3 regions of the Hoeflea sp. genome follow, and region 3 is predicted to be linked to each of the others. Evidence: predicted binding sites of a transcription regulator. Region 3 holds the regulator's gene; each other region holds the start of a gene.
The links. The regulator PhoB, encoded in region 3, activates phosphate uptake and scavenging genes when phosphate is short. The targets are predictions, from matches to a motif close to TGTCATNNANCTGTCAT.
Positions count from the first base shown of each region.

Region 1 (9,807 bases), on a different contig from region 3:
CCCGGCGCCCGGCAACGTCAATTCGGCGTCATGCAGGGTTCCGATCTCGTTCACAACGCGCCCTCCAGACCGAGCGAGGACTTGCTGGCAAACCCGACGAGGGACCGCGTATAGGCTGATTGCGCATTGTTGAAGATCGCCGTCTGCGAGCCGGTCTCGACCATTCGGCCATGCCGCATCACGGCGACCCGGTCGGCGATCTCCGAGATGACGGCGAGGTCATGGCTGATCATGATGACCGACAGCCCGCGCTCGCGACGCAATGTGTCGATCAGATCGAGAATCTGCGCCTGAACGGTCGTATCGAGCGCCGTTGTCGGCTCGTCGGCAATCAGCAGCGTGGGTTCGGTCGCCAGCGCGAGCGCGATCATCACCCTCTGGCACATGCCGCCCGAAAGCTCATGCGGATATTGCCGCAGCCGCCGGTCCGGGTCGGAGATGCCGACCGAATGCAGCAGATCTGCGGAGCGCTGCCGTGCCGACCGCCCGGACCCGTGGCGCCCCGGCCAGAGCTCCCTGAAATGGCCGGCAATGGTTCGGACCGGATTGAGCGACAGGCGCGGGTCCTGGAAAATCATGCCGATACGGGCGCCCCTCAGCGGCCGGAGCCGGTCCGGCGCCGACAGGTCGAAACATTCACCGTCGAACCGCAGTTCGCCGATCACGTCCAGGCGCGCGCCGGCAAGTCCCAGGAGCGCAAGGGTGCTCAGTGTCTTGCCGCTTCCCGACTCACCGACCAATCCGAGAACCTCGCCCTTGTTCAGTTCAAAGCCGACACTGTCGACCAGCCAGCGATCCGACACCCGTTGCCGGAGCCGGATCGATATGTTCGTCGCCTCAAGAAGGGGGTCTGAACCAGCCAATGTCGCCTCGCACACGCTCTTGAACGGATAGACCGGACCGCGGCTGCAACGACCGCGGCCCGGCTTGCCATCCTAGTTGCTCATGGAAACATTACGAGCGCGAAGGTCCATGTAAGGCAAGGGATAGGGTTCCCAATCAAGACTCTCCCGCTTGCCGTAGAACATGCCGAGCGAATGCAGGACGATCGACGGCGGGTCGATATCGTGGAAGATGTCTAGCGTTTCCCTGTGCAGGGCCATCCGCTTTTCCGGATCGAACTCGGTCTCCAGCGCAAGGCCGATCTCTTCGAACCGCTCGTTCGACCATGCCTCGGCGCGGGTCTGGATGAACCCCGTCGGCCCGTAGAGCGGCCACAAGGAGCCCAGCATGTCCGGATAGTTCATGTTGATCGAACCGTTGAAGGCGGCATCGAGCGGTTGTTCGAAAATCTGGCCCCAGCCATCCACGACCTTGAGGTCCACATTGAGGCCCACCTCACGCCACATGTCGGCGATCGCCTGCGCGGTCAGCAGTTCGGCGGTGTAATAGCCGGCCTGCGTGCGGTAGGTGATCGGACTGCCGTCGTAGCCGGCCTCCTCAAGCAGCGCACGGGCCGCGTCCGGATCGAATACAGCGCCAGGGTAATCGGCGACATAGCTTTCGCCATAGGCTTCCCACTGAAAGCCGTTCGGCACGTCGACCAGTCCGCCCAGAAGCGTATCGACGATCAATTGCCGGTCGATGGAAAGAGCCATCGCCTTGCGCACGCGCGGATCGGCGAGCCAGCCCGTCCTGGTGCCGATATTGATCACGCGATGGTTGACGATGGACCCGCCAACGACATGCAGACCGTCCTGGCTGTCGATGGCATCCACCTGGTCGGGCGCGATCTCCGTGATCATGTCGAAATCACCGGCCCTCAGCCCGGCAATACGGGCCGAAAGCTCTGGCACGACCTGGAACCGGATCGATTTGAACGGAGGTTTGCCGCCCCAGTAGTCATCGTGCGCTTGCAGCAGGATGAAGTCGTCGGTGGCGAATTCGGCGACCTTGTACGGCCCCGTTCCGACCGGGGCGAGCGCCCAGGTGTCCCAGTCTCCGGCCGCCTCATGGGCCGCCTTGGAAACGATTTGCGCGGACCAGCCCGCGAGGCGGCGTTCAAGCAGGGGATCGGGCGCGTTCGTGGTGACCCGAACGGTGTAGGTGTCCACTGCCTCGACCGAACCGATCGTTCCCATATAGGGCCGCGTCATCGCATAGCCCGGCGAATCCTCGTTCGACATACGCTCCGGCCCAAAGCTGAAGACGAAGTCTTCGGCGGTCATCTCGGTTCCGTCATGGAACATCACACCTTCACGAAGTGTCAGATCCAGCGTCTTTTCATCGACCCTTTCCCAGGCGGTAACCAGCCCTGGCTTCAGTTCCCAATTGGCCTTGAAATCCGTATCGATGGGAAAATCGAACACGTTGTAGAGAACGCGCAGGGAGACATTGCGGCTGAACAGGACAGGCTCCAGCGTCGGCGGGTTCTGCTGCACGGCGATGACGATATCCGGACGACTGTCCGCGTCCTCGGCTGTGCCTGGCAGCACGGATGCGAGCACAGCCGCAGCCGCCAGGGCCGCCCCTTTGAGCAAGTTGAACATGATCGTTACCTCCCTGTTGGACATTATGATTAATCGGATGAAGGATTGGGCTCGCGATTCAACGAGCCAACGAGACCGTGTGGCGAGGCGGAAATACCCGTCAGTGTCCGGTCGGTATGGATCAGGCGCCAGTCCAGCATGCGCGATCGCAACTCCGACAGGATTGGCTGGTGCTCCGGTTCGGCCGCCAGATTGATTGTTTCGCAAGGGTCTTCCGACAGGTCGAACAGCAACGGTTCGAGCCCGGCGAAGTGCACATATTTGAACCGCTCGCCGCGCATGATCGCCGCGCCGCACTGGTCGGGTGCGAGCCCCAGCGCCGTATGCGATTGCTGCTTCAGATCGCGGAAGTCGAACTCCATGAACGCACAGTCGCGCCAATCGGCTGGCCGGCCGGCGAGCAGATCAAGAACCGAGACGCCGTCGCACTGGCGCGGGACCGGCTGGCCGAACCAATCAAGGATTGTCGGCATGAGGTCGACATGCTCGGTGAAGGCATCGACCGCCTTGCCGCGCATCGGGTCGGCCCGGGCGCGCGGATCGCGGACGATCAGCGGCGTATGGAATGCGGCATCGAAATAGGATTGCTTGCCGAACAGATAGTGGTCGCCCAACAGCTCGCCATGATCGCTGGTGAAGACGATCAGTGTCCTGTCCCACTGGCCGGTTGCCTTGAGGTGGTCGATGACACGTCCGATCTGGTCGTCGATCTCCTTGATCAGACCGCAATAAACGGCGCGAATGGCGCGAACCGTATCGACGTCGATGGCGCTCGCGGGACCCGCAAAACCCTGCACATATTCGCCGGCCGCGACACTGCCGATCGCATGGCGCAGATAGGGATGCGTGCCGGCCTCTTCGTCGGCGCTCACGGCTCTGACCGGAGCCTCGACATCGCCGGGTGCGATGAACCGGTGATAGGGCGCGCTTGCCGAAAACGGCGGATGCGGCCGCCAATAGGCCAGTTGAAGCACCCAGGGCTCGCCGCCTCGGCCCTTTATGTGCTCCAGCGCGCCATCGGTCAGCCAGGCCGTGTCCGAATGCGCCCTGTCGATGGGCGAAGGCCGGACGATGCCATCCCCATATGTCCCCGACCAGATATCGAACGGATCGGCCGGCAGGTCGTAGCCGACAGATTGCAGATAGCCGAAATAGGCTTCGAATTCGGGTTCCTCGAAGGACCGGACCGGCGTCCACCCCGGCATGACCGCGCCGTACATTGCGTAGCGGGGGTCCATCGGCGACGTGGTCCGGGGATCGGGTAGCCATGATGTGTAGCCGACCAGTCCGGCCAGGCGTCCATGCGCGCGCAGTTCGGCGCCCAGATTGGTGCGCCCGCTGTCCAGGCCGATGCCGTTTTGCACCACGCGGTGGTTCATTGCGTACTGGCCGGTCAGCAAAGACATGCGCGCCGGACCGCATGGCGTTGCATTGGCGAAATGGCGCGTGAAGCGCGTTCCTTCGCGGCACAGGGCCGCCAGGTTCGGCAGATCGAGCGTCCCGCCATGCCCCGTTGGAAGGAAGTCGCCGCGCCATTGGTCCGCAACAATCATAAGAACGTTGGCTGGCTGGTTTGAAGGGGACATTGCTCGACAACACCTTTATCAACTTATTTGGATGTCCGGACAAGTTATCGCACAATTATCTTGTACGGACAACCGGATAAGTGTTATACGCTTGAATTATGACAATCGTATTTCAGATTCCCTATCCGGTTTGACTGCCGCCCACAGCCCGGCAAGCAAGGATTGGCGATGACAACGGATCGACTTAAATGATGAATGATGTGACAATAAGACAGCCCGGACTGCCATTGTGGCGACACATAGCCCAGGTCATCGGCGACGAGATCGGCGCCGGCAGGATGGAACCCGGCGCACCGATCCCGTCGGAACATGAACTGATGGCGCGTTTCGACGTCAGCCGCCACACCGTGCGGCAGGCGATGGCCCGGCTTCGCGAACTGGGGATGATCGACGTGTCGCAGGGGCGCGGCGCCTATGTGCGCAAGGAAGTGCTCCAGCATACGATCACCGAGCGCACACGGTTCGCAAAGAACGTCCGGGAACAGGGTCTCCTGCCGCACAACAAGTTCCTGGGAGGCGAGAAAATTGCCGCGACGGCGGAGATCGCACGCCTTCTGGATATCTCCGTCAAGGACCCCGTCTGGCATATGACGGTCGTATCGTTTGCCGACAGCGTGCCGATATCGGTGGGGCGTCTGTTTCACCCGGCGAAACGGTTCCCGGACATGCTGCGCAAGCGCAGGATCAATCCCGACATGATCGACGTCTATGCGCAATACGGCATTACCGACTTTGTGCGCCGATCGACCTGGGTCTCGACGCGCATGCCCTCGGAGATGGAAGCGCAGCTTCTTGAGATCGACGTCGTCGATCCCGTTCTGGTTTCGCAGAAGATCGATGTCGACGCGGACGCAAGGCCGATTGAATACAACGAGACGCTGTTTTCGGGCCGCCATGTGCGGCTCCACTTCCAGACCTCCGAACCGCAGCAGGGCGGAAAGGCGGACCGCGAACCGCCGAACCTCCCCGGATCGGTTCTGGATGGTCCGTAACCGACCGTTTTGCGCCCCGCGAAGCAGCCAAGAAAACAAGACCACAGCAAATACTGGAGACACATGCCCAAGAAGCTTGACATTGAAGACATAGAGGCGCTGGCCGTTGGAGCCTGGATTTTAGGCACCGGCGGCGGCGGCAACCCCTATCCCGGCCTTCTCAACATGCGTCAGGCCTACGAGGCCGGATGCGAGGTCACGCTTATCGACCCGGACGAACTCGATGACGACGCACATGTCGCAACCGTGGCCAGCCAGGGTGCACCGATCGTCGGCCAGGAGCGGATGAAGGACCCGCAGGTCATAGCGCGGTCGGTGCGGGCGCTTGAGCATTATCTCGGCCGTGACTTCGGTTTCCTGATGTCGCTGGAAGTCGGCGGCGGCAACGCGTTCTATCCGCTGATGGCGGCGTCCAGGCTCCAATACCCCGTCATCGATGCCGATTGGATGGGACGCGCCTATCCGGAGCTCCAGATGACAGGTCTGTGCGCCGGCGGACTGCAGCCCTACCCGCTCGCGAGCGTCGATCCGCGCGGTCAGGAAGTTGTGATTCAAAATGCGACCTCGTGGAAATGGCTGGAAGATATCAGCCGCAAAGTCTGCACCGCTTTCGGATCGACGGCCTCGATCTGCCTGCCCCCCTGCGACGGCAGGAATGTGAAGCAATGGGGCGTTCCGCGGACGATATCGGCGGCCATCCGCATTGGGCGGGCGGTCCGCGACGCCCAGCGAAACAACGATAATCCGGTTCCCGTTATTCTTGGAGAAACGAACGGAGTGCTGCTTTTCCACGGAAAGGTCGTCGACGTCGAACGAACGCCGACCAATGGCTTCCTGCGCGGCGCGATCAAGATCGGCGGAAGCGAGGAATTTGACTCAGTGAACATGAAGATCGATTTCCAGAATGAGTGGCTGCTCGCGTCGATCGACGAGGAACCCAAAGTCATGTCACCCGACCTGATCTGCGTTCTCGATGCCGTCTCCGGAGAGGCGATCGGAACCGAGGCCATTCGCTACGGGCAGCGTGTCGCCGTCATCGCAATGCCGCCTCCCGATATCTTCCGGACAGAGGAAGGGCTTCGTCTGGTCGGTCCCGAAGCCTTCGGCTATCCGATGGCCTTCCAGTCGGTGTTTGCGCAATGAGACGGGTGGGTATCGACGTAGGCGGCACGAATACCGACGCCGTATTGCTCGACGGCAGCCGCGTTGCCCATTCGGCAAAGGTGACGACGACGGATGACGTGACGTCCGGCATGCGCGCGGCGCTGGCCCGGCTGGCCGACAAACAGCCGCTGTCAAATCTTGACGCGATCGTCGTCGGCACGACGCACTTCATCAACGCGGTCGTTCAGCGTAGCGAACTGGAGCCCGTTGCGGCGTTGCGTATCGGCACCCCGGCATCCCGCTCGATACCGCCATACTGCGATTGGCCAAAGGACCTGCGGCAAACGATAGACCACGGCATCTGGTCGGTGGCGGGTGGGCATGAATATGATGGCAGCCCGTTCCTTCCGCTCGATGAGGAGGCCATCAGGAATGCGGCGGTTCAAATGCGCGATCAGGGATTGCGCTCCATTGCTATTTGCGGCGTCTTCTCGCCGGTCAATGCGGAGCATGAGGAACGCGCCGCCGCGATCATTCGCGAAGTCTGTCCCGACATGTCCATCACTTGTTCATCCGCCCTCGGGCGCATCGGCCTTCTGGAGCGGGAGAATGTCGCCCTGCTCAACGCCGCCCTGGTTCACCTGGCCCGCCGCGTGACCAACGCCATCGTGGCAGCGGCAAGGGAGTTGGGCGTTGCGGCGCCGCTTTACTTCAGCCGCAATGACGGCACCATCGCCAGCATCGAAGACACGGTGCGCCAGCCGGTCTATTCATTCGCCTGCGGCGCAACCAACTCCATGCGCGGCGGCGCCTTTCTGTCCGGATTGAAGGAGGCGATCATCGCCGATGTCGGCGGCACGACGACGGATGTCGGCCTGCTGCAAAACGGCTTCCCCCGCCAGGCGAATTCGACCGTGCGGATCGGCGAGGTCCGCACGCTGTTCAGAATGCCCGAAGTCCTGTCGATCGGCCTGGGCGGCGGCAGCCTGGTCAGCGAAGACGGATCGGCTGTCGGTCCGCGCTCGGTGGGTTATCAATTGGCCCAAAAAGCACGGGTTTTCGGCGGATCGACCCTGACGGCCACCGACGTGGCCGTCGCGCGCGGTTCGGCGAAAATCGGCCACGCCCTCGAACAGGGCGTCGTCCCGCTTGATGTGTGCCACGCGTTTGCCGAGACCTGCCGCAACATGCTTGAAGACGTCATCGACCGGGTCAAGATCAAGGCGGGCAACCTGCCCGTCGTCGCAGTGGGCGGCGCCGCATTTCTGGTGCCGGACGCGCTCCGCGGCGCCTCGGACGTGATTCGGGTCGCCAATGCCGAATGCGCCAATGCCGTAGGGGCCGCACTCGCACAGGTGGCGGGCGAAGTCGATCATATCTACAAGGATGCATCGCGCGCCGAAGCGTTGGAAGACGCACAACGCCGGGCCTGCGAGCGGGCCGTCAATGCCGGCGCCAATGCCGCCACGCTCGAACTGACGGATGTCGAGGAAATCCCGCTGGCCTACCTTCCGGGCAATTCGGTACGTGTGAGAGCCCGGGTCATCGGCTCGATGGCGACGGCTGGAAGCGGCGGCCAACCCACCGGCACAAGTGCGGATAACACGGTCTGATGTCTTCTTCAGAACGTGCCCTGTCGCCGACCGAAGCAACCGACCTGGATCCGGACAGGCGCATTGTCACGCTTCTCGGCACGCTGATCGGCTTCGACACGACCAGTGCGAAATCGAATCTGGCGATGATCGACTGGCTTGAGACCTATCTGGCCGGTCTCGGCGCAAGGACGGAACGGTTTGCGTCAGACGACGGCCGGAAAGCCGGTTTGTGGGCGACCTTCGGGCCAATCGATCGACCCGGCATCGTTCTTTCAGGACATACCGATGTGGTTCCCACGGCCGGTCAGTCCTGGTCCGGCGATCCCTATGCGCTGCGACAGGCGGGCCAGCGGCTGACCGGGCGCGGAGCGTGCGACATGAAGGGGTTCCTCGCCGTCGTGCTCGCGTTGCTGCCCGAGCTCGATAAAAGCCGCCTCGCCAAACCGCTTCATCTTTCGTTCTCCTATGATGAGGAAGTCGGCATTGTCGGCGTGCGTCAGATGCTGCGCCGTGTCATGGCTCGGATTCCGCGCCCTTTCGGCTGCATTGTCGGTGAGGCGACCGGCATGAACATCGTCATCGGGCACAAGGGAAAACGTGCCGAGACCGTGACGGTCCGAGGCAAGGCCATCCATTCGGCGCTTGCGCCGCAAGGCGTCAACGCGATCGGTCATGCCGCCCGGCTGATTACCTTTATCAACGGTCTGCAAGCGTTCGTCCGGGATCGATGTGAGCCTGACGCGGCTTTCGAAGTGCCCTACCCTACGATCAATGTCGGGCCGATTCGCGGCGGCCAGTCCGTGGCGACCGTCGCCGATTTTTGCACCTTTGACTATGAGATCCGCGGACAGGCGGGAACCCGCTTCGACGAGATCATCACAACGGTTCACGACCATGCACGGCACCACCTGCTTCCCGAGATGCACCGGGTAAGCCCTGATTGCGGCATCGATTTCGCCTTTCACACGGACTATCCGGCATTCGAGATCGAACCGGACCACACATTGGTCCGCCTGGCCGCGACCCTGTTGCCGGACGCCGACATCGGGAAGATGAGCGGCGGAACCGAAGCCGGGCTGTTTGCGCAGATCGCAGATGTTCCAACCGTGATCATCGGTCCCGGTTTCATCGAACAGGCGCACCAGGCCGATGAATATGTCGAACTGGATCAGCTGATGCGCTGCCGGGGCTTTCTGCAGGGGCTGCTGCAACAGACCGTCTTGGCACAGGCCGACGGTGCGACAGGAACCGCTTTGGCGTGAGCCTCTCTTCAGGCGGGTTTGCAGCACCATGCCACAAGATACGCTGGCCAACCATCGCAAAAACCTGTAAGAATTACTGAACAATTCAAAACATGATCGCACGGAGTTCGCAATGCGCCGGCTGCCACCCCTCAATGCACTGCGCGCTTTCGAGGCAGCGGCCCGCCACAGCAGCGTGACGGTGGCAGCGGAAGAATTGCATGTGTCGCACAGCGCGGTCAGCCAGCAGGTCAAGCTGCTGGAGCAGCATTTCGGTCAGAAGCTGTTCGAACGAAAAGGGCGCCGTATAACGCCGACCCCTGCCGCGCAGGACTTCCTGAATGATTTGCGATCGGCTTTCGACCTGATTGCCGTCGGCTCGCAGCAACTGGCCGCGCGCTCGCAAGGCGTGAGCCTTACCGTGAACACCACACCGTCTTTCGCTCTGCGCTGGCTGATTCCGAAGACATCGGATTTCCAGCTTGCCAATCCCGCAATCCACGTGACCGTCGAGACCTCGGAAAAGGACGGCATCGACCACCTTGACCAGCCCTATGACGTCATCATTCGCCGTTTCCCGATGGAAAGGCGCGGCTATGGTTGTTTTCCCCTCGTCGACGACATCAGCACGGTGCTGGCTTCACCGGCCTTCCTTGAGCAGCACCCCATCAAGACGGCCGAAGATCTCCTGCCTCTGCCGTTGCTGCACATGAAATCAAGGCCGGAGGCCTGGCGCCGCTGGTTCGCGCAACATGGAAATCGCGATTCAGACGTGATCGCCGGCCCTTCTCTCGATCATT
Region 1 is NZ_CFHWAF010000033.1:4,415-14,221, reverse strand. Features, by position in the region: gene AC5E6N_RS08615 (oligopeptide/dipeptide ABC transporter ATP-binding protein) at 1-54, opposite strand, end outside; gene AC5E6N_RS08610 (ABC transporter ATP-binding protein) at 51-863, opposite strand; gene AC5E6N_RS08605 (ABC transporter substrate-binding protein) at 936-2,489, opposite strand; gene AC5E6N_RS08600 (alkaline phosphatase family protein) at 2,519-4,042, opposite strand; gene phnF (phosphonate metabolism transcriptional regulator PhnF) at 4,264-5,067, shown strand; gene AC5E6N_RS08590 (S-methyl thiohydantoin desulfurase family protein) at 5,131-6,210, shown strand; gene AC5E6N_RS08585 (hydantoinase/oxoprolinase N-terminal domain-containing protein) at 6,207-7,784, shown strand; gene argE (acetylornithine deacetylase) at 7,784-9,028, shown strand; gene AC5E6N_RS08575 (LysR substrate-binding domain-containing protein) at 9,141-9,807, shown strand, end outside.
Region 1: a site for PhoB is predicted at 4,174-4,190, ahead of phnF (phosphonate metabolism transcriptional regulator PhnF). Genes of this name have one in related genera too.

Region 2 (9,807 bases), on a different contig from region 3:
GCATTCGCTCTGCCTTGCAGTAATCCGGAGAGGCATCCAGACCGGCAAATTCGATCAGACCGCTCAGACGCACTCCATTGCGCATGGGCGTGATCGCGAAGCCGATTTCGGGCACAATGACCGGACGCGAAATGACAATGTTCGGGTCCGGAAGCATCACGTGATATCCTCGTTCGGTGTCGAGCGGTATCGTCAAGCGAACGGATTTCAGGAGGCGGCGAGACCAGGCGCCCGCTGCAACGACTGCCATGTCATAGGGGCGGCAACCACGAATGGAAGAGAGCACGACGGAGTCTTCAGTTTCTGTGACGGCCGTAATCTCCGACTTTTCGATTTGGCCGCCATCCGATGAAAAGCGTGTCGCCAGTTCCTCGGTCAGATCGCCTGGATCCAAGGCGTGACGCGCCTCGTCAAACAAGATACCGTGCTGAAGGTTCGGGGCAAGCTCAGATTCAAGTGCATGTAAAGCATGCCGCCCGATGATATCGAATTTGACGCCACGCGCTGCCCTGATCTCTCGGGCGCGGGCGGAACCGTCGAAGGCGGCTTTCGATGAAAACACGAACAATAGCCCTTGTGACGCGATTTGACGGTCAAATGCCGACGCGCCGATGACTTCTTCGTAAGCGGCATGGGCACCGCTGAGGAGTTTATGCAGAGCGATGGATATGCTCTCGACGCGGTCCGATCTGGCTGACTGCACGAATCGGATCAACCAGGGCAACAGTCTCAACGCATACGCCCAACGAATCGATAGCGGGCCGTCGCGCGACAGCAGCATCCCCGGCACCTTTGCGATAACACCCGGCAGCGCCATGGGCACGCAGCCGCCTGAAGAGATGATCCCCGCGTTGCCGTACGACGCACCAGCGCCAATATCCGACCGTTCGATAAGCGTTACATCATGGCCGGCGCGCTGAATGAATGCAGCACAGCACACGCCAACAATCCCTCCACCAATGACGGCAACACTAGCCATGTGCGGACTCTCCGGATGCGCAGGGCATTAGCCGACAACCTCCGCATAAACACGATAGAAATTACCCCAGAGAATATCGTTGACCTGCCTGGCCGAGTAGCCGCGGCTTTCGAGCAATGCGGCCACCTCGTGCGTAACTTCCGGTTTGGCGAATTGATCAAACCGGACCGGTTGCCCGTCGTTTGTCGGCCACTTCGACGCCTCGCCGGCAGCACGCTGCGCGAACAGGTCGGTACGCTGTATGAAGTCCAATGCCAACCCGACATGCTCATGACCGACACGCTCCGCGATATAATCGATGTGGCGGAATATCTGTTCCGGGCCGGCGACACCATCGGCATCGAGAAACGCCCCGACGCCATTGATCCCGACAATGCCACCCAATGAAGCGCACGCGCTTATCTGATCATCGCGCACATTGCGATAGTGCGGAAACAATCTGTGAGCGTTTGAATGAGAGAAGATGAAAGGCTGCTGACAAAACTCCATCGCCTGCATCGTGGTGCGATAGCCGGCGTGGCTGCCGTCGACAATGATGCCTTGGCGGTTGAATTCCCGGATGAGATCGCGGCCGTAAGACGTCAGCGCGTCGCCGGAATCGCTCGCGCACCCGCCGCCGGCGCTGTTCGCTTCGTTGTAGGCCAGCAAGGCGTGATCCAATCCCAGCGCGGCAAACCGGGCGACGTTGCCGAGGTCCCCTCCAAATGGATTGGTTCCCTGAAAATTGAAGCTGATGGCCAACTGGCCGGTGGCGACGGCCCCTTCAATGTCGGCAACGCAGGTGACAATTCTGAACTTGTTCGCGTTTGCTTCAACTGTGCGATGGATGGACCGGATGAATTCCGCGGCAAGGTCGCAATCGTGACAGGTGTCATTCGCGGCGGTGACCGAGACAAAGCGATAACCGGACGCGTGATACTGAAACAGGGTTTGAACGTCGTTAAGCCCACTGAACATGCCGGGCAACGTCATGTCCCAGATGCGCCTACAGTTCGCCACCTCCTAGCCTGGCCGTCGGCCGTCCCTGTTGTCAATGAGGTTGTCCATAGTCATAGCAGCCCGCCACCCGCATGCCCCAAGTCGGCCCGGCTATTTGGGGAACGCCACACCGGCGGCACATTGTCCGGACCATCGGTGTCGAGAACGACACATTGCCTTTGATTGACTTTGGGCCTTCGAGTGACTTTGGTCGTCTCAAGCCATCTGTGGTATTCGGAAGTGCGCATATGCCCAAGCGAAGCCGGTTGTCGATGCAGCAAACGTAGCTAAGAACTTATTCAAACAAAAATTCATAATACTTCTAACTTAATGCATGTATGGAATGATTGGAAACGTATCCACTTCAGCCGGAATCACATCCGCAGGCGGCGAAGTGATTTGCGTATTCCGCTGGAGCGTGTCCGGTTTAGATCGAACAGTGTGATGAGTGCGCCTGCGGCATGCCATAGCGCGTCGATGGTTCGCTCAGGTGAATCTCAAAGCCAGGAGACAGGCGGCGTTACAGGAGCGGAAACGGTCGAGACCTCGGGACGGTCATTGTTGGCGCCGACCAACGGCCGCCGTCTTGTTCGGCGGATAAAGCGTCAATGTGCCGTCGACGATAGGCTCGACCTCCTTCTGCGTGTGGAAGACTGCGATCATTGCGGTTCCGGCTTTTTTGAGGAGCGCAAGGCGGTTGATGAGTGCGGTGCGTGCTGGGGCGTCGAGCGAAGCGGTGGGCTCGTCGAGCAGCAGGAGCTTGTGCGGCTTGATCAGGGCCCTGGCGAGATTGACCTTCTGCTGCTCGCCGCCGGAGAACGCCGTCGGATAGGCGGCCCACAGGTCCTGCTTGAGGCCGAAGGCGTCGAGTGCCTCGCGGGCGCGATCGCGTGCCGCAGCGCGAGGCGCGCCCGTCTCCATCAGCGCCTCGGCGACGAAGTCTTCCGCCGACACGCGCGGCCGGGCCTGCAGGAACTGGGTGACGAAGCCGATCTCGGTGCGGCGCAGACGGGCTATGTCGATGTCGGCGGCGCGCAACAGGTCGATGGGGCCGTGCTGCGATCGATAGATGGCTTGGCCGGTTCCGGCCCGGTATGTACGGTAGAGCGTGCGCAACAGCGTCGACTTTCCGGCGCCGTTGCCGCCCTTGACCAGCAGGAACTGCCCGGCATGCAGATCGAACGTTACCTCCTCGAAGGCCGGCAGCCGCCGGCCGAGATGGTGCATGTCGAACGCCTTGCCGAGGTCGGAAACGGCAAGCAACGGTTCTGTCGTGTCCGGCCGGGAGGCGGGCCCGGTTACCTCGGTGGGCGGTTGCATCAGATCGACTGTCATAGCTTGGCCTGCACCAATTGCTGCGTGTAGGGATGTTGTGGATCGCTCAGCACCTGGTCGGCCAGTCCCTGCTCGACGATGCGGCCGGCCCGCATGACGGCCACCCGGTCGGCGAGCGTGCGGATGACGCCGAGATCGTGGCTCACCAGCACCATGGTGATAGCGCGCTCGCGCTGAAGCCGTTTCAAGGTGTCGAGCACCAGCGCCTGCACCGAGACGTCGAGCCCCGTCGTCGGCTCGTCGAGCAGAAGGAGCTCGGGTTCGAGCGCCAGCGCCTTGGCCAATTGTACCCGTTGCTGCATGCCGCCCGACAGCGTGACCGGCAGCGTATCCATGCGGTCGATCGGGAACTCAGAAGCCGACAAGGACGCCCTGGCGCGTGCACGCAAGGCTTCGAAGGAGCGCTCGCCCGCCACCAGCAGGCGCTCGGCCACATTGCCGCTGGAGGTGTGGCGCATGCGCAAGCCGCGGTGCGGGTTCTGATAGACAATGCCGATATGGGCCACTTTGAGCGCACGCCTGTCAAAACGGTCCAGATCGAACAGGTTCGTGCCGGCATGGCCGGCGACATCGAGCGTATAGCGGCCGCTGTCGGCCGGCTCTTCCAGGTTCAGGAGTCTTAGAAGCGTCGACTTGCCGGAGCCGCTCTCGCCGACGATCCCCATCACTTCGCCGGGCTGCACCGACAGGTTCACGTCGTCGAGCGCAACCAGATCGCCATAGCGCCTGGACAGACCCTCGGCGACGAGCAGCGGCGGGGTCACGACGAAGCGCGGCGGGTCGAGCACGACGGGCGGCGTCAGGATGCTCATGGCTTGAATACCCCGTCCTGATACCAGGTCGGCCCGATGATCGCGGACTTGGCGCCGGCTCCTTTGGCGAGCTTTTCAGCCAGCCCGCTGTCGGACAGTTCATAGAGCGTGCTGCCATCGGGCTGCGGGATCTCGTTCATATATTGGCCACTCGCACCGGTACGGACACACACGCGCCCTGCCATTTGCTCGACCTGGAAGGCAACATCGGAGAATTCCAGCGGACGCACCTCGGTATGCGGCGGGATGGCGTAAAGCCGCTTTTCCCGGCCCGCCGACAAAAGCGTCAGATGGTCCGCACGATGCAGTTTCGGCACGTCCCAGCGCGGGACCGGGCTCGGGCTCATCACATGCCGGCCGTTCACCAGCGCCGGATAGCTCGACCCTTGCGTGATGCGACCGTCCCGGACAAGTTGTTCGTAGAGCTTCAGCCAGATCAGCCCGTAGTCGGCATCGGCATGCATCGCGCGGGCCGTGGAGATATTCGGTTCAACGCCGCGCAAGGGCTCCGGGTCGGGCACCTGCAACACAAGCACTTGCCTGCGCCGCAGGCGCTCTTCTGGAATCCGGTGGCGCGACTGGATCAATGTCGCCTTCATCGCGTCCGTGGTTGTCGCGGCACCGCTGACACGCGAAACAAAGGCACGGATATTGGCGGCGTTGACGCCGTCATCCGCCCCCTGGTCGATCACCTTGACCAGCGAATGCGGCTGGACAAGCGTCAACGTGACTTGCAGGCCGCCGGTCCCCCAGCCCCGCGCAATGGGCATTTCGCGGCTCGCATAGGGAACCTGGCAGCCCGGCACAGCAATCGCCTTCAGAACCTTGCGCCGGAGCTCACGCTTGGCCGAACCGTCAAGAAATCCATAGGAGACACTCTTCCAGGGCCGGACGAGATCAGCGAGCGCGCCCATTCATTCCACCTCTTCGAGTTCGGAAGTTGTGCTGGCCTGATCCGAACCGTCATCACCTCCCGCGGCCTCCCGCCGAACGCCAAGCACCGCGTCAAGTGCGCTCAGAAACGTCACATAATGAGGCAGCTTGTAGTGCTGACACATACCGGCAGCATCGGCCGGTTCGGTGTGATACAGTACGAATTCCGGCGTGGCCGCCGGGTGCGATGCGTTTTGCCGCATAGCCAAATCGAGCGTACCACCAGCGATCACCTTGGTTTCATTCCAACCCAGTGTGGCGCTAAAACCCAGTGTCAGTGGCGTGGAAGCGGACGCGTCGCTCTGGCTGACGATCTCGGCCTGACTGACCCGAACGCGCCCTGCGCTGAATGTCCCGCCCCGCGGATGGTCGAGCACCAGTTCGGCCTCTCCGAGACGAAGCTCGTTGACGGTTGGATGGACGGCGCCATAACCGCGCATATTGGCATAGCCGAGCGCCATGGTGCCGCCGGTATCGGCACGCGCCAGCGATTGAAGCGTGTGGGCGCGCGAGGCCGGAAAGAGGAGCGGCTCGCGCGTCAGATCGGGGATCGAGCGACCAGTGGCGTGATCCGGTCCATCCGCTGTCTCAGCGATCAGTCCGGCTTTGCGCTGCCAGTCGGCAAGCGAGGGCAATTTCGCCGGCGAAGGGACCTCGGCCGGCACCACGGGTTCGCAGGCAAGGTCACCAGCCGTCAAGACTTCGGTGCGCAGGAGCCGGTGAGAGTAATCCAGGGACGGACCAAGGATTTGCCCCCCGGGAATATCCTTGAAGGCGGCTGATATCCGGCGAACCGTAAAAAAATCGCCCGGATCGACCGGTCGGGCATAGGCAATACGGGGCTGGGTCGTCCGGTAGGCGCGTAGCAGCAGGACAGCTTCGCTCAAATCGCCGCCGGACTGGACCAGAGCCAGCGCCGCCAGTTCGGGTGCGTAGAGCGAGGCCTCGCTCATGACCCGGTCTATCAGATAGGGCATCGACCGTTCGATCGAATTCACCTGATCGCGTGCGATACCGCCCAGGCGTTCCCGAAACAATCGTTCTGAGTTCGCAATGGCTGCTTCGCCACCGCGCGCGGCCCACGTCTTCACGGCAACACCTCCACGACGGTCGAGCGTGGCAGGCCCATGACATGGACGCCGTCGACGAAAAACACATCCCAGCCAAGCGGGTAGCGACATATGCGTGCTCGGATGTCCCAGAACGCCGCGGGAGGGCCGCCAAGCAGCACCTCGCATGTTCCATCGACGCCAGGGCCGGTAAGGCGCAGTTTCTCGCCGCTGCCGATATCGGCGCCCAAAACGATCGTCGCCGCGCGGTCGGGATAAAGCGGCTCGCCAGTCCGGGCCTCCACAACGATGTCCGGCAGGAATGCATCCGATCCCGGGATGAAGAGATAATCCGCTTCGCTTGCAACGGTCTGCGTTGCGCCGGTTCGCCGAAGTTGCCCCATCAAACGCGGATCGGGCGTGAAGATCGTGACCTCGATGTCGACGAGCGCTTCGGCAATGTCCTCAAGGCCCGGCCGCGGCAACTTGCGGACGCTGCCTGGTTCGGCCAGCGCCCACATGAGCGTCTCGAATGTCTGGTGAACGCGTTGCTCTTCCGGATGCTGTTCAACGGCAGGCATCATCAAAACGTCTCCATCTCGACGCGCGTCGCAGCAATCTTTCGGAGCATATCGTCTTCCTGCCGCCGCAGCCGCTCGGCTTGGTGTTCGACGAACTCGGCGATTCGATCGTCTGCAACACCGGACACCATGGCCAGGTCCAAGACGGCCATCGCCATAGCATGTTCAAGATCGCGTCCGACGCACGCGCCGTACCCCTCCGTATCGCGTTCAGGGAGCCGGATATGGGCTTCGGCCATCAGCACCTCGCCGAGATGGAAGATCGTGCCTTCGACCGTATCGCGACAAGGCAACATCGCCAGGCCTGTGCGACTCTTGAGCACCTCGATTGCTCCGAGGTCGCAGACAATGGCCTCGGCCAGCGCCTTCACCGCCTGTGTGTCGGCGCGCGCAAGAACGCTCAGCGCCCTGCAAAACGGCATAGCCGAATTCTCTTTTTCAGTTTTGGGAAGCAAATGCCGGCACCTTATTTTTTGCCCTTTTTCTTCGCCTTTTGCCGCTTCGCAACCGATAGCACTTCATCGGTATTGAGATAGAATTCATACCAATCCGAACGCATGGCCGAATCACTCAGTTTCAACGGCTTACCGTCATCGGTTACATCGACGTTCAGATTGGAAAAAACCGGAAGCGTCATCGGAATCTGCAGAAGGGATGCTTCTTTCTCCGTGGGCATGCGGGCACGAATCCGGGTCCAAAGCCGCCGATAGCTTACAATGCCGATGCGCTTGAGTGCTTTTGTGACGGAATTCTCACCGGAGAAAGCATCCAGAATTCCGGGCGCCCGGCTTACCGGATAATAGGCATAACCGGCGGTGACGGTCACTCCGTCGGCCTGACCGGTGGAGAAAATGCCGTAGACGGGCTCACCCGGCTTGATTTCAAGATGCTGCGCTACGTCATTCGGCGCCGGCATTTCGAAGGTCTCGAGCAGGTTGCGACTGGCCAGGCGATGGCTACGCAAGAGGTTTTGCGTCACACTCGGCTTCTCGCACAGCACATAGGATAGAGGTGCTTCTGTGACGAACGTGCCCTTGCCCCGCTCGACACGAACAAAGCCATCCTTGTGCATTTCGGTAATTGCGCGTCGTACGGTGTGTTTGTTCACGCCAAATCGAGCAGCGAGAGCGGGATCGCTCGGAAGCTGGGCTCCCGGCCCGAGCGCACCCGATCGGATGTCTTCCTCCAGCGCCTGGCGCACCTTGTGCCACCTTGTTGAACCGCTGCTTTCCATGATGTCATTTCCCCGTATTGCAGACAGGCCGCTTTCAGCGCTTGGCGGCGTGCATATAATCATGCGATGCTGTAAACCTATATCCCTAGGGAACATAGGTCAATATCGTTTTTTCCGGATGTCGGCATTTGATCGATACCGGCGGCATGACGTCACAAAAGTTTCACTCGCCACAGATATCTCCCTAGGGATATAGATAACATATGATGTGCGTCAACGGATACTCGCACCGGTCGAGCGTGCCGCCTGCGCACGGAGGGAGATGCCTGCAAATGAGGGGCTATAATGACTGATGCACCGGCCCCCGGGGTTTCGTTGCAGGCTGTTTCGAAGTCATTCGGCAAGACAGCCGTACTCAAGGACGTGACGATCGATATTCCCCCGGGTGCGTTCGTTACACTGCTTGGCCCGTCGGGATGTGGAAAGAGCACACTTTTGAGGGTCATCGCAGGACTCGAACTGCAAAGCGCGGGTTCGGTTCGTATTGGCGATCAGCCGGTCGATCAGTTCCGGGCGAAGCAGCGCGATGTCGCGATGGTGTTTCAGTCCTATGCGCTGTACCCGCATATGACCGTTCATCAGAACATCGCATTGCCGCTGCGTATGCGACGATTTACCCAGATGCAGCGCCTACCGCTCATCGGGCGTGTCATGCCCGGCCGTGCCGCGACACAACACGCTGTCGACCGCGACGTCCTTGCCACGGCGTCCGCCCTTGAGATCGATCATCTGCTCACCCGGAAGCCGGGGCAGCTTTCGGGCGGGCAGCGCCAGCGCGTAGCGGTGGCGCGGGCCATGGTTCGTCGTCCGAAAGTCTTTTTGATGGATGAGCCGCTGTCAAACCTCGACGCCAAGCTTCGAGTGCAGATGCGCGCCGAGATCAAGGCGCTGCATCGTCGATTGGGCATCACGTTCATCTACGTAACCCATGATCAGTCAGAAGCGATGACCATGTCTGATCAGGTGGCGGTTATGATGGATGGCAAACTGGTGCAAATCGCTCCACCCCAAGACATATATGCAAGGCCTGCAGACCTTCGTGTTGCGGCTTTCGTTGGATCGCCGACCATCAATTTGCTGGCAGGAACCGCCGCCAATGACGGGATTGCCCTGCCCGGTGGCCACCTGGCCGTCAACCACTCACTCGAAAACGGCGCGAAGGTCACGGTCGGTATCCGTCCAGAGGATTTGTCGGTCAAGCAAAGCGACGGTTCACAAGCGATCCGTGGCATCGTACGCGATATCGAGCATCTGGGTGCCGACATCTTCGCCCATGTGGACGTATCGGAAGCCGATCAACTGGTGACCGTTCGCCTGGATCCGGCACAGCACACGACGTTGGTCGAGGGCGACGCACTTTCTTTCGCACCGCGGCATTCAGGCCTGTTGCTCTTCGATTCCCACGGCAAACGGGTTGCGGGGGCAGACGATCCTGCAGCACGACAAAGGACAAATGGCATCATCAAGGGAGGCATCAACCCGGCGACGGATTTGTCGGACCTCGATCTGCCGGAAACACCAACCGGTCCTGCGGGATCCATATCCATGGGTGTCTAGAGCGAGATGACATTGTCCAGAATCGTTGCGCCATCAGCGACCGGACGGTTAAGCGCCGTCGGGGAGATCAGCCGACGTCGCTATTTTTTTGAAAACGCAACCAGCTATCTGTTGATCGGCCCGGCGGTTTTTCTGCTGTTGGCCCTGTTCATCGTGCCGACGCTCGGCGTTTTTGTCATTGCCGCGACCGATTGGCAATTCGGTGCGAGAACGCTCTCTTTCGTCGGCCTTGAAAATTTCGCTGAACTGTTCGGCGACGACACGTTCCGGACATCCTTTGTCAACACCGTCGTCTACGTCATCATCGTTGTTCCGGCAACCATCCTTTCGGGCCTTGGGATCGCGCTTG
Region 2 is NZ_CFHWAF010000027.1:6,381-16,187, forward strand. Features, by position in the region: gene AC5E6N_RS07405 (NAD(P)/FAD-dependent oxidoreductase) at 1-979, opposite strand, end outside; gene AC5E6N_RS07410 (dipeptidase) at 1,007-1,951, opposite strand; gene AC5E6N_RS07415 (phosphonate C-P lyase system protein PhnL) at 2,513-3,292, opposite strand; gene AC5E6N_RS07420 (ATP-binding cassette domain-containing protein) at 3,289-4,104, opposite strand; gene AC5E6N_RS07425 (alpha-D-ribose 1-methylphosphonate 5-phosphate C-P-lyase PhnJ) at 4,101-5,018, opposite strand; gene AC5E6N_RS07430 (carbon-phosphorus lyase complex subunit PhnI) at 5,019-6,128, opposite strand; gene phnH (phosphonate C-P lyase system protein PhnH) at 6,125-6,670, opposite strand; gene AC5E6N_RS07440 (phosphonate C-P lyase system protein PhnG) at 6,670-7,122, opposite strand; gene phnF (phosphonate metabolism transcriptional regulator PhnF) at 7,134-7,901, opposite strand; gene AC5E6N_RS07450 (ABC transporter ATP-binding protein) at 8,265-9,458, shown strand; gene AC5E6N_RS07455 (carbohydrate ABC transporter permease) at 9,465-9,807, shown strand, end outside.
Region 2: a site for PhoB is predicted at 8,052-8,068, ahead of phnF (phosphonate metabolism transcriptional regulator PhnF). Genes of this name have one in related genera too.

Region 3 (9,807 bases):
GAATGCCGAGCTTGATCCGGACGACCTGATGAATGGGCCCTGGCGCAACATCGTCCGCTCATCCCTGCTTGCGCTCGATCCCACTGAGATTCCGCGCGCGCAGCGGCGTGCCTATTTCGGCATGTTCACCTCCTCGGCGCCGTTCCTGGTCCGCAACCATGTGATCGACAATCCCGATCTGATCGGCAAGACCTTCACGTTCAATGTGCCGTTTGCCGATCCGCTGGATCAGTTTGCCAAGGGCCAGATTTCCCGCGATGTCCTCGAGGATCGCAGACGTGTCAGCGATCAGCAGATCGAGTGGTTCGACCAGCTCAAGGCAAAGGGTGTCGTCTCCAAACCGTTCAACGTCGCCCTGATCCTCAATGCCGATTCCCGCTTTCCGGAGCTTGCCGGTCTCGCCGGCGCGATTTCCGGCTCGTTCTGGGCCCTGCTGGTGTGTTTCCTGATCAGTTTCCCGATCGGCATCGCGGCGGCCGTCTATCTTGAGGAATTTGCGCCCAAGAACAGACTGACCGATCTCATCGAGATCAACATCAACAATCTGGCCGCGGTGCCTTCGGTCGTCTTCGGTCTGCTCGGCCTTGCCGTTTTCCTCGGCTGGTTCGGCCTGCCGCGCTCGGCGCCGCTGGTCGGTGGCATGGTCCTGTCGCTCATGACATTGCCGACCATGATCATCGTCACGCGGGCCGCATTGCGCTCGGTTCCCTCATCGATAAGGGAAGCAGCGCTCGGTGTCGGAGCGTCGCGGCACGAGGCGGTCTTTCATCACATGCTGCCGCTGTCGATGCCGACCATTCTCACCGGCACGATTATCGGGCTGGCGCAGGCGCTGGGCGAGACCGCGCCGCTGCTGCTTATCGGCATGAACGCCTTTATCACCAGTCATCCGGAAGGTGTGTTTTCCGCGTCGACCGCGCTTCCGACACAGATTTACATCTGGGCGGACAGCCCGGAACGCGGGTTCGTGTCGCGGACGTCCGCGGCCATTCTGGTGCTGCTCGGCTTCCTGATCCTGATGAACGGGCTGGCGGTATTCCTGAGAAACCGGTTCGAGCGCCGCTGGTGACGTCGCCGACCGGGACGGTCGTCCGGTTTGCAGGTTGCAAGGGGACGTCCGGCGGTGCATGAAGTCAAAGGTATGGGGTATTGAAGGATGAATATGATGTCGGAAGCAGCAGTTGAAGAGGCGGTCGGCGCAAAAACCGAAACGCAACCGCCGATAAAGATGCAGGGCCGCATGGTGAGCGTCTTTTACAGCGGCTCGCAGGCGCTCTACGACGTCGACCTCGATATCCGGCAATATCAGGTGACGGCGCTCATCGGTCCGTCCGGTTGCGGCAAGTCCACTTTCCTGCGCTGCCTCAACCGCATGAACGACACGATCGACGGGTGCGACGTGAAAGGAAGCATCACGCTCGACGGCGCCGACATCTACGATGCATCCGTCGACGTTGTCGAATTGCGGGCGAGTGTCGGAATGGTGTTCCAGAAGCCCAACCCCTTTCCGAAGTCGATCTACGAGAACATCGCCTACGGCCCGCGCATCCATGGTCTGGCCAGAAGCAAGACGGAATTTGATGAAATTGTCGAGACCAGCCTGCGCAGGGCAGGCCTGTTCGATGAAGTCAAGGACCGGCTCCATGAGCCCGGCACCGGCCTTTCGGGCGGTCAGCAGCAGCGCCTGTGCATCGCCCGCGCCATCGCCGTCAGCCCTGAGGTGATCCTGATGGACGAGCCCTGTTCGGCGCTCGATCCGATCGCCACCGCCAAGGTCGAGGAACTGATCGATGAACTGCGCCAGAACTTCACGATCGTCATCGTGACCCACTCCATGCAGCAGGCCGCGCGGGTCTCGCAGCGCACCGCCATGTTCCATCTCGGCAGTCTGGTCGAGGAAGGCGATACGGACAAGATGTTCACCAACCCGGACGATCAGCGCACCCAGGACTACATCACCGGCCGCTTCGGCTGATCTTGCGCGGACAGGAAAGATCATGAGCGAACAGAACTCCAACAGCCAGCTTGCCGCGCATACGGTTACGTCCTACGACGAGGATCTGCAGTTCCTGGCGCGGCGCATTGCCGAAATGGGCGGGATTGCCGAGCGCATGCTCGAAGAATCCGTCGCCGCGCTGGTCAATGGCGACGCGGGGCTGTCCCAGAAGGTGATCTCCGACGATCTGCTCCTCGACGACGCCGAGCGTCAGATCGGCGAGAAGGCCGTGCTGGTCATCGCCAAGCGCCAGCCCATGGCCGCCGATCTGCGCGATATTATCGGCTCGATCCGCATCGCCGCCGATCTCGAGCGCGTCGGAGACATGGCCAAGAACATTGCCAAGCGGGTGCTTGCCGTCCACGGCATGGCGCAGCCCAAGAAGCTGGTGCGCGGTCTCGATCACCTGGCCGAGCTGGCGCTGACGCAGCTCAAGGAAGTGCTGGACGCCTATTCGTCCCGCTCTCCGGAGCTTGCCAATTCCATCCGCGAACGCGACGAGGAAATCGACGCGATCTACACCTCCCTGTTCCGCGAACTGCTCACCTATATGATGGAAGACCCGCGCAACATCACCGCGTGTACCCATCTGCTGTTCTGCGCCAAGAACATCGAGCGTATCGGCGATCATGCCACCAACATCGCCGAGACCGTATACTATATCAGCACCGGCTCCCAGCTTTCGCCCGACAGGCCGAAAGACGACGAAACGGCGAGCGTGGGCGCCGACGAGTGACGGGCGGGCGGGCCGCGATCGGCGCGCCGCCGGAGAATGAACATGGGTATAGCACCGCAAATCACTGTTGTTGAAGACGAGGAGGCGCTGAGCGTTCTCCTGCGTTACAATCTCGAGGCCGAGGGTTACGAGGTCGATACCGTTCTGCGCGGCGACGAGGCCGAGATCAAGCTGCAGGAACGCGTTCCCGATCTGTTGATCCTCGACTGGATGTTGCCGGGGCTCTCGGGCATAGAACTGTGCCGCCGGCTGCGCATCCGCCCCGAGACCGAGCGCCTGCCGATCATTCTTCTGACCGCGCGCGGCGAGGAAAGCGAACGGGTGAGGGGCCTTTCCACCGGCGCCGACGACTATGTCGTCAAGCCGTTCTCGACACCGGAACTCATGGCCCGCGTACGCGCGCTCCTGCGCCGGGTCAAGCCGGAGACGATTTCGACCGTGCTCAAGGCCGGCGATATCGAGCTCGACCGCGAGACCCATCGCGTCTACCGCCGCGGCCGCGAGATCAAGCTCGGCCCGACGGAATTCCGGCTGCTGGAATTCTTCATGACCTCGCCGACACGGGTCTTTTCCCGCTCCCAGCTTCTCGACGGCGTCTGGGGTCACGATATCTATGTGGACGAACGCACCGTCGACGTCCATGTCGGCCGCCTGCGCAAGGCCCTCAACCTCTCCAACATGCGCGACGTGATCCGCACGGTGAGGGGTGCCGGCTATTCGCTGGAGACGTGAGCGGACTTGCTCTAACCTCATCTCGCTCTATTGCGTCAAATCCTGTGCGATCATGAGTGCATTGCCGTCCGGGTCGTAGAAGGTCGCGGTGCTGACCATGCCTTCAATCGTATCCGTCGGGCCGTCAAACTTGACCCCCTCGGCCTCCAGCGCGCTCCGCGCGGCAACGATGTCGGCGACGCCGAAAACCGGAACGGCATTGCCGGGGGCCGGCTCCGTCTGCTCGCCCATTCCCAGCGTCACGCCCTCGGTCATGGTCTTGACCTCGCTCCATCCGGCCTCGTCGATGTGATGCAGGAGCTCGAAGCCGAGCATGTCGCCATACCATTTCGCGCTTGCGTGCCGGTCGCTGACCGACAGCGCAAAGGTGATCCTATCGTTCAGTGTAACAACAGCCATCGCGATTTCCCTTTGGACTAAATTTATATATACTATACTTTATGGACATAGACAAACTTGTCAACATTACGTCCCGTTCATGGTCCATGGCCATCCTGAAGGCGATGCATAACGGTGTTCCGGGCCGGCAGGCGCCGCTCCTCGTCGCCTCCGGCGCGAGCCGGACGGCATTCGCCAAGAGCCTGGCGCATCTTGTCGAACTCGGGCTGCTGGAGCGCAACGCCGGACATGGTCACCCCTTAAGGCCCGAATACCGCTTGACCGGGGAGGGAATAAGGTTCGCAAAAATGGCCGCCGCGATTGCCGACGCTCTGCCGGATAAATCCGGGCAGCCCCTGCTTCGCCGCGCCTGGACCATTCCTGTCCTTGCCGTCAGCCGCCGGCCCAGCCGTTTTGTCGATATCAAGAGCGCCCTGTCGCCCATAACCGATCGCGCACTCTCCCAGTCGCTGCAAAGGCTGGAGGCGTGGCAATGGCTGAGCCGCGAGATCGACATCACCTCACACCCGCCGCGGCCGATCTACCAGGCGGCCAATGAGGGGTTCCGCATAAGCAACGTCGTCGGCGGCATGCTCTGATCGCTACGGCTTCCGAGATGCGCGCCCGATCGCGGTCTTTTCAGAACGGCATATTGCGGATTTTGTAAGCCTCATATTGAAAAGGACTGGATGGGGAAAATGCTGGGGCTGCAGCGGCCGCACCCGCCAAGCCGGATGCGGCCGGAATCCGGTCTGCAATCACTTCATCTGAAGCTGCATGCGAAGCGTGTCGGCGAGTTCCGAGATCGTCGCATCCACCTCTGCGCCTTCCGTGACCTCGACCAGCGCGGCGGCGATCAGGTCGGTCACGGCCACACCTTCCGCACCGGGATAGGCATACCAGGGGCCGGCATGGGCGGCGACCTGGGCATGCGCGGTCCTGGCGTTGGTGTTCGCCGCGTAATAGGCGCCGAGATACGCCTCGTCATCGAGCACGATCTTGTTTGCCGGCGCATAGCCGGTGTTCTCGACGATGATCTTCTGGCCTTCCGGGCCCGTGACGAAGGAGATGTATTCCCATGCCGCCTTCTGCTTCTCGACGTCCGGGGTCAACATGACGATGGCCGAGCCGCCGGTCGGGAAATAGACATTGTCCTCGGCAACGACCGGCGTGCCGAGCACGGTGACGTCGAACTTTCCGTCCGCGCCCTCTTCGAAGCGGGTCAGCAGCGAAGAGCTTTCAAAGAAGATGCCGAGCGTTCCGGCGGGAAACGCCTGGCGTGCATCGTTCTGCGACATGGATGACATGCCGGCTTCCTTGGCGAAGCGCTGGTAAAGGCCCGCCGCGGTCTTGCCGGCCTCGGCGTCGAACGTAATGTCGCTTTCGTCCTCGGTCATCGGACGTCCGCCATGCGAGCCCAGGAGCGACTGGAAGCGCCAGTCGTGGCGATGGATCCACACGCCCTCGATGGTGTCGCCAAGCGCATCGATCCTGGCAGCAAGTTCGATGATCCCGTCGAAGGTTTCCGGGAAATCGTCCATCGAGCCGCCGGCCTGTTCGACGAGATCCGGATTGACATACATGACCATGGTCGAGGCCGACGTGCCGAGCGCATGCTGGATGCCTTCGAACTGGCCAAGGGAGAGTAACGCCGGCGTATATCCGGCGGCCATCGGATCCCCGGGCAGAAAACCGTCGAGCGGTTGAGTGAGGCCGCGGTCTTCGAGGATACGCCAGCGGTTGAGGCCGACATAGGCGACATCCGGCGCGGTTCCGGCGACCGCCTCGCGCAGCAGCCTCTGCACGCCGTCTGCGTAGCCTTCGGCCGGACCGTCAATGGTGATCTTGATGTCCGGATTGGCCTGCATGAACGCGGTGGCGAGCGCGTCCTGGGTTTCGGCCCAGATGGTGGGGATGGCGTAATGGACCCGGATTTCGGTCTCGGCCATTGCCGAACTTGCGGCGAGGACGATACCGGCGGATAGAAGGAGATGCTTCATGATGTTCCTCTTCAGTGTCATGGAATGGAGGGGCGGGCGGCCCCGGTTGCTACGCGGGTACTTATTTCTTCAGTCCCGTGTTGGCGAGCCCCTGGGTGAAACGCTTCTGCGCCAGGAGAAAGCCCAGGATCAGCGGCAGGGTGATCAGCGTGGCGCCGGCCATCAGCGGGCCGACATCGTCGCCGCTTTCCTCGTCACGGAAGAAAAGGATGCCCCGGGGCGGCGTGGCGAGATGCGGATCGGTGGTTGCGATCAGCGGCCAGAAGAGGTCGTTCCAGTGGGCGGTCACGGAGAAGATCGAAAATGCCATCACCGTCGGCAGGCCAAGGGGAAAGGCGACGCGCCAGGCAATGCCCATCTCGCTCATCCCGTCGACGCGGGCGGCGTCGATCAGCTCTGCCGGAATTTGCGCGAAGGCCTGACGCAGGAGGAAAAGCCCGAACGCCGATGCTATGAACGGCAGGATCAGCGCGGTATAGCTGTTCAGGAGCTTCGCCCAGGCAAATCCCAGGAAGATCGGTATGGCGGTGACATGGAACGGCACCAGCAGCGCCGCCACGACCGCGCCGAAAAGCAGCGTTCGTCCGGCGAAGCGGCGATGGGCGAGGGCATAGGCGCACGGCACGGTGATCGCCAGTTGCAGCACCAGGATGCCGCCCGTCACGATCACGCCGTTGAGGAGGTAAAGCGGAATATCGGTCTCGGCGAGCGCCTTCCAGAAGTTCTGAAGCGTCGGCCGTGCCGGCAGCAGCGACACGTTCGTGGTGAAGATCTCCGCATGCGGTTTGAGGGCCACCGAGATCATCCAGACGAACGGCAGCAGAACCATCGCCGCGCCGAGCGAGATCAGGCCGAGGGAAAGGAGCGCCGCCGGTCTCATCGGTAATGCACCCGGCGTTCTATGAGGAGGATCTGAAACGCGGTCAGAAGCAGGAGCGCTGCAAAGAAGACCACGGTGATGGCGCTGGCATAACCGGCCTTGAAATAGACGAAACCTTCCCGGTAGAGGGCGTAGACGATCGTGTCGGAGGCAAAGGCCGGACCTCCCTGTGTCATGGTCGCGACGGTCTCGAACACCCTGAACGCATTGGCCGCCGTGACGATCAGGACGAACAGCGTCGTCGGGCCGAGCATCGGCCATGTAACGGTCCAGAAACGCGTCCAGCCGTCTTCCGCGCCGTCGACCTCCGCGGCGTCGTAAAGGGCGGTGGGAATGGCGGCGAGCCCGGCCAGGAACAGGACCATGTTGTAGCCGATGCTTTGCCAGATGCCGATGGCCGCAAGCGTGTAGAGAACGAGATTGCGGTCCGTCAGCCATTGCTGCGTGGACAGGCCGAGCGCGGCGAGCCACTGGTTCATCAGGCCGAGCGAGGGGTGCAGCAGCATCTGCCATGCGACGGCCATGGCAACGAGTGTCGCGGCCACGGGAAGGAAATAGACCGTCCGCAGCACGGCGGAAACCCGTGGAAGCGATTGGCTGAGGCCGTGCAGGCCGAGGGCGACGAGAAGCCCGAGGCCCACCGAAGCCGGGATCACGATGGCCGAGTAGAGCAGCGTGTTGATCAGCGCGTTGCGGCCGAGCCGCGAACCGAACAGGGTGGCGAAGTTGCCGATGCCGACCCATTCGGCGTTCTGCGCCCCGACCTGATAATCGGTAAAGGCGAGCACGAACACGACGCCGACGGGCAGGAAGATAAACAGCACCACCGCCAGCGCCGCCGGCCCGACGAGCAGCAGATCGGTCAGAGCGCCGCGTCTCATCGGCCGATCTCCACGCGCCTGCCGTCCCTGTCGAAACCGTGCAGGGCATCAGCCGCCGCCGCCAAACGGACTGTCCCGCCCTGCTGCGGGCAGGCCTGACCGCCACGCAGAACAAGGCGAAGATGTGCCGAAGACGGGCCGCGAAGCTGCACGATGGTCTCTTCGCCGTGAAAGGCGACGCTTTCAACCACGGCGACCAGCTGTCCGGCGGGATCAAGCGTCAGATCCTCGGGCCGCACGCCGATATGCAGGCCGGCGCCCGCCGCATGCAGCGTCGTGCCCGATCCCGGCGGCAGGATGTTCATGCGGTGATGTCCGATGAACCGCGCCACGTCGATGCTCGCCGGCGCGCCGAATATCTCCCGCGGCGAACCGGTCTGGGCGATCCGCCCGTCGATCATCACCGCCACCCGGTCGGCCATGGACAGCGCATCCGACTGGTCGTGCGTGACCAGCAGGAACGGATAGCCGGTGCGCCGGTGCAGCGCCCGGATCTCGTCGCGCGTGTCGGCGCGCAGCTGGGTGTCGAGATTGGAGAGCGGCTCGTCCAGGAGAAAGGCGCAGGGCTCGCGCACGAGCGCCCGCGCCAGCGCGACCCGCTGCTGCTGCCCGCCGGAGAGCTGACCGGGTTTGCGCGCCAGAAGGTCGCCAAGGCGCAGCACCTCGGCCACCTGCAGGACCTTCTGCCTGATATCGCAGGAAACGCGCCTGACCGTGCTGCTGAAGAGCCCTGCGCCCGGCAGCCTGCCGATCACCGAGAGCCCCCGCAGGCGCAGCGGCATGGCGATGTTCTGGTAGACCGAAAGATGCGGATAGAGCGCATAGGACTGGAACATCAGGGCGATGTTGCGTGCCGCGGCGGTATCGGCCGTGGCATCCCGGTCGCGCAGCAGGACGCGGCCGGCATCGGGCGCTTCGAGACCGGCGAGGAGCCGCAGTGTCGTCGACTTGCCGCATCCGGACGCGCCCAGCAATGCGACGAACTCCTCGCGGTGAAGCGACAGGGAGACATTGTCGACCGCGACCGTGTCGCCGAAGCGCTTGCTCACGCCGTCAAGGGTAAGCGCATCCGTCATGGTGAAGTGATGTAGGAATTATTACACATCTGCGACACGATCCACAGTCTGTGCCGAGGCGATCAGCGCCTCGAGGGTCAGATCCAGCGCGGCATCGACGTTTTGCGCATGGGTGACCCCGTCGACCTGCGGGGCGCCTTCAAGCCCGATGACGCGCTTTGAAAAGTGAAGGCCGTAGGCCACTTCGCTGAGCGTCCCGTAGGACCCGCCGACCGCGACGAGCACCCGGGCCGCCTTGGCGATGATCATGTTGCGTCCCTCGCTCAGCCCGGTGGGAAGCGGGATGCCCACAAAAGGGTTGGCGTCATCCGGCGTACTGCCCGGCAGGATGCCGACCGCAAGGCCGCCGACGGCGCTGCAACCCCTGCAGACGGCTTCCATAACGCCTGATTTGCCGCCGCAGATAACGGTCAGGCCCCGTTCGCCGAGGACGCGACCGACGGCTTCCGCGGTCTTTTCCTGTTGCGCGGTTGCGTCGCGCGGTCCGATGACGCCGACCACCAGATGCCGCAGCGGGGCGGCCTGGCCGAGGACGGTGAAAACTTCGCGGACATCCAGCGTCCGGCCGGTTTGCGCGGTCTCGAGAGGCGCGCGCACCCAGGTGTGGGGATGCAGAACCGTATCGTCGATGCGGACCGTGCCGTCATCCAGTAGAAAATAGGCTTGCCCCATTGTCACAACCCGCACGATATGTAAATTATCTTACAAATTGGCAGCGGAGTTATGCAGATTTATGACAGTCCATCAGAAAGATGCTGCGCTCACCCGCCGGCAGACCGTGATCCTGAAGCAGGCTCAGGAGACCGGTTTTGTCACGATCGAGGCATTGGCGGTCCAGTTCGGTGTCTCGGCCCAGACGGTGCGCCGGGATATTATCGCGCTGTCCAATGACGGGCGGCTGCAGCGCTTCCATGGCGGCGCGGGGCCTGTCGGGGCGGTTGAATCGGCCCGTCTCGATTACGGCGCCAAGCGGCAGCTGGCTCAGTCGGAGAAGGCCGCTGTCGGCCGCAAGGCGGCGGAGCGCATTCCCGACGGTGCGTCCTTATATCTCGATGTCGGGACGACGATTGAAGCCTGTGCGAGGGAGCTGGCGCGCCGGCCGGGCTTTCGCGTGTTCACCAACTCCAT
Region 3 is NZ_CFHWAF010000039.1:1,699-11,505, reverse strand. Features, by position in the region: gene pstA (phosphate ABC transporter permease PstA) at 1-1,069, shown strand, start outside; gene pstB (phosphate ABC transporter ATP-binding protein PstB) at 1,157-1,975, shown strand; gene phoU (phosphate signaling complex protein PhoU) at 1,998-2,732, shown strand; gene phoB (phosphate regulon transcriptional regulator PhoB) at 2,781-3,464, shown strand; gene AC5E6N_RS09710 (VOC family protein) at 3,492-3,863, opposite strand; gene AC5E6N_RS09705 (winged helix-turn-helix transcriptional regulator) at 3,905-4,441, shown strand; gene AC5E6N_RS09700 (extracellular solute-binding protein) at 4,601-5,842, opposite strand; gene AC5E6N_RS09695 (carbohydrate ABC transporter permease) at 5,904-6,722, opposite strand; gene AC5E6N_RS09690 (carbohydrate ABC transporter permease) at 6,719-7,603, opposite strand; gene AC5E6N_RS09685 (ABC transporter ATP-binding protein) at 7,600-8,679, opposite strand; gene AC5E6N_RS09680 (TIGR00725 family protein) at 8,701-9,351, opposite strand; gene AC5E6N_RS09675 (DeoR/GlpR family DNA-binding transcription regulator) at 9,413-9,807, shown strand, end outside.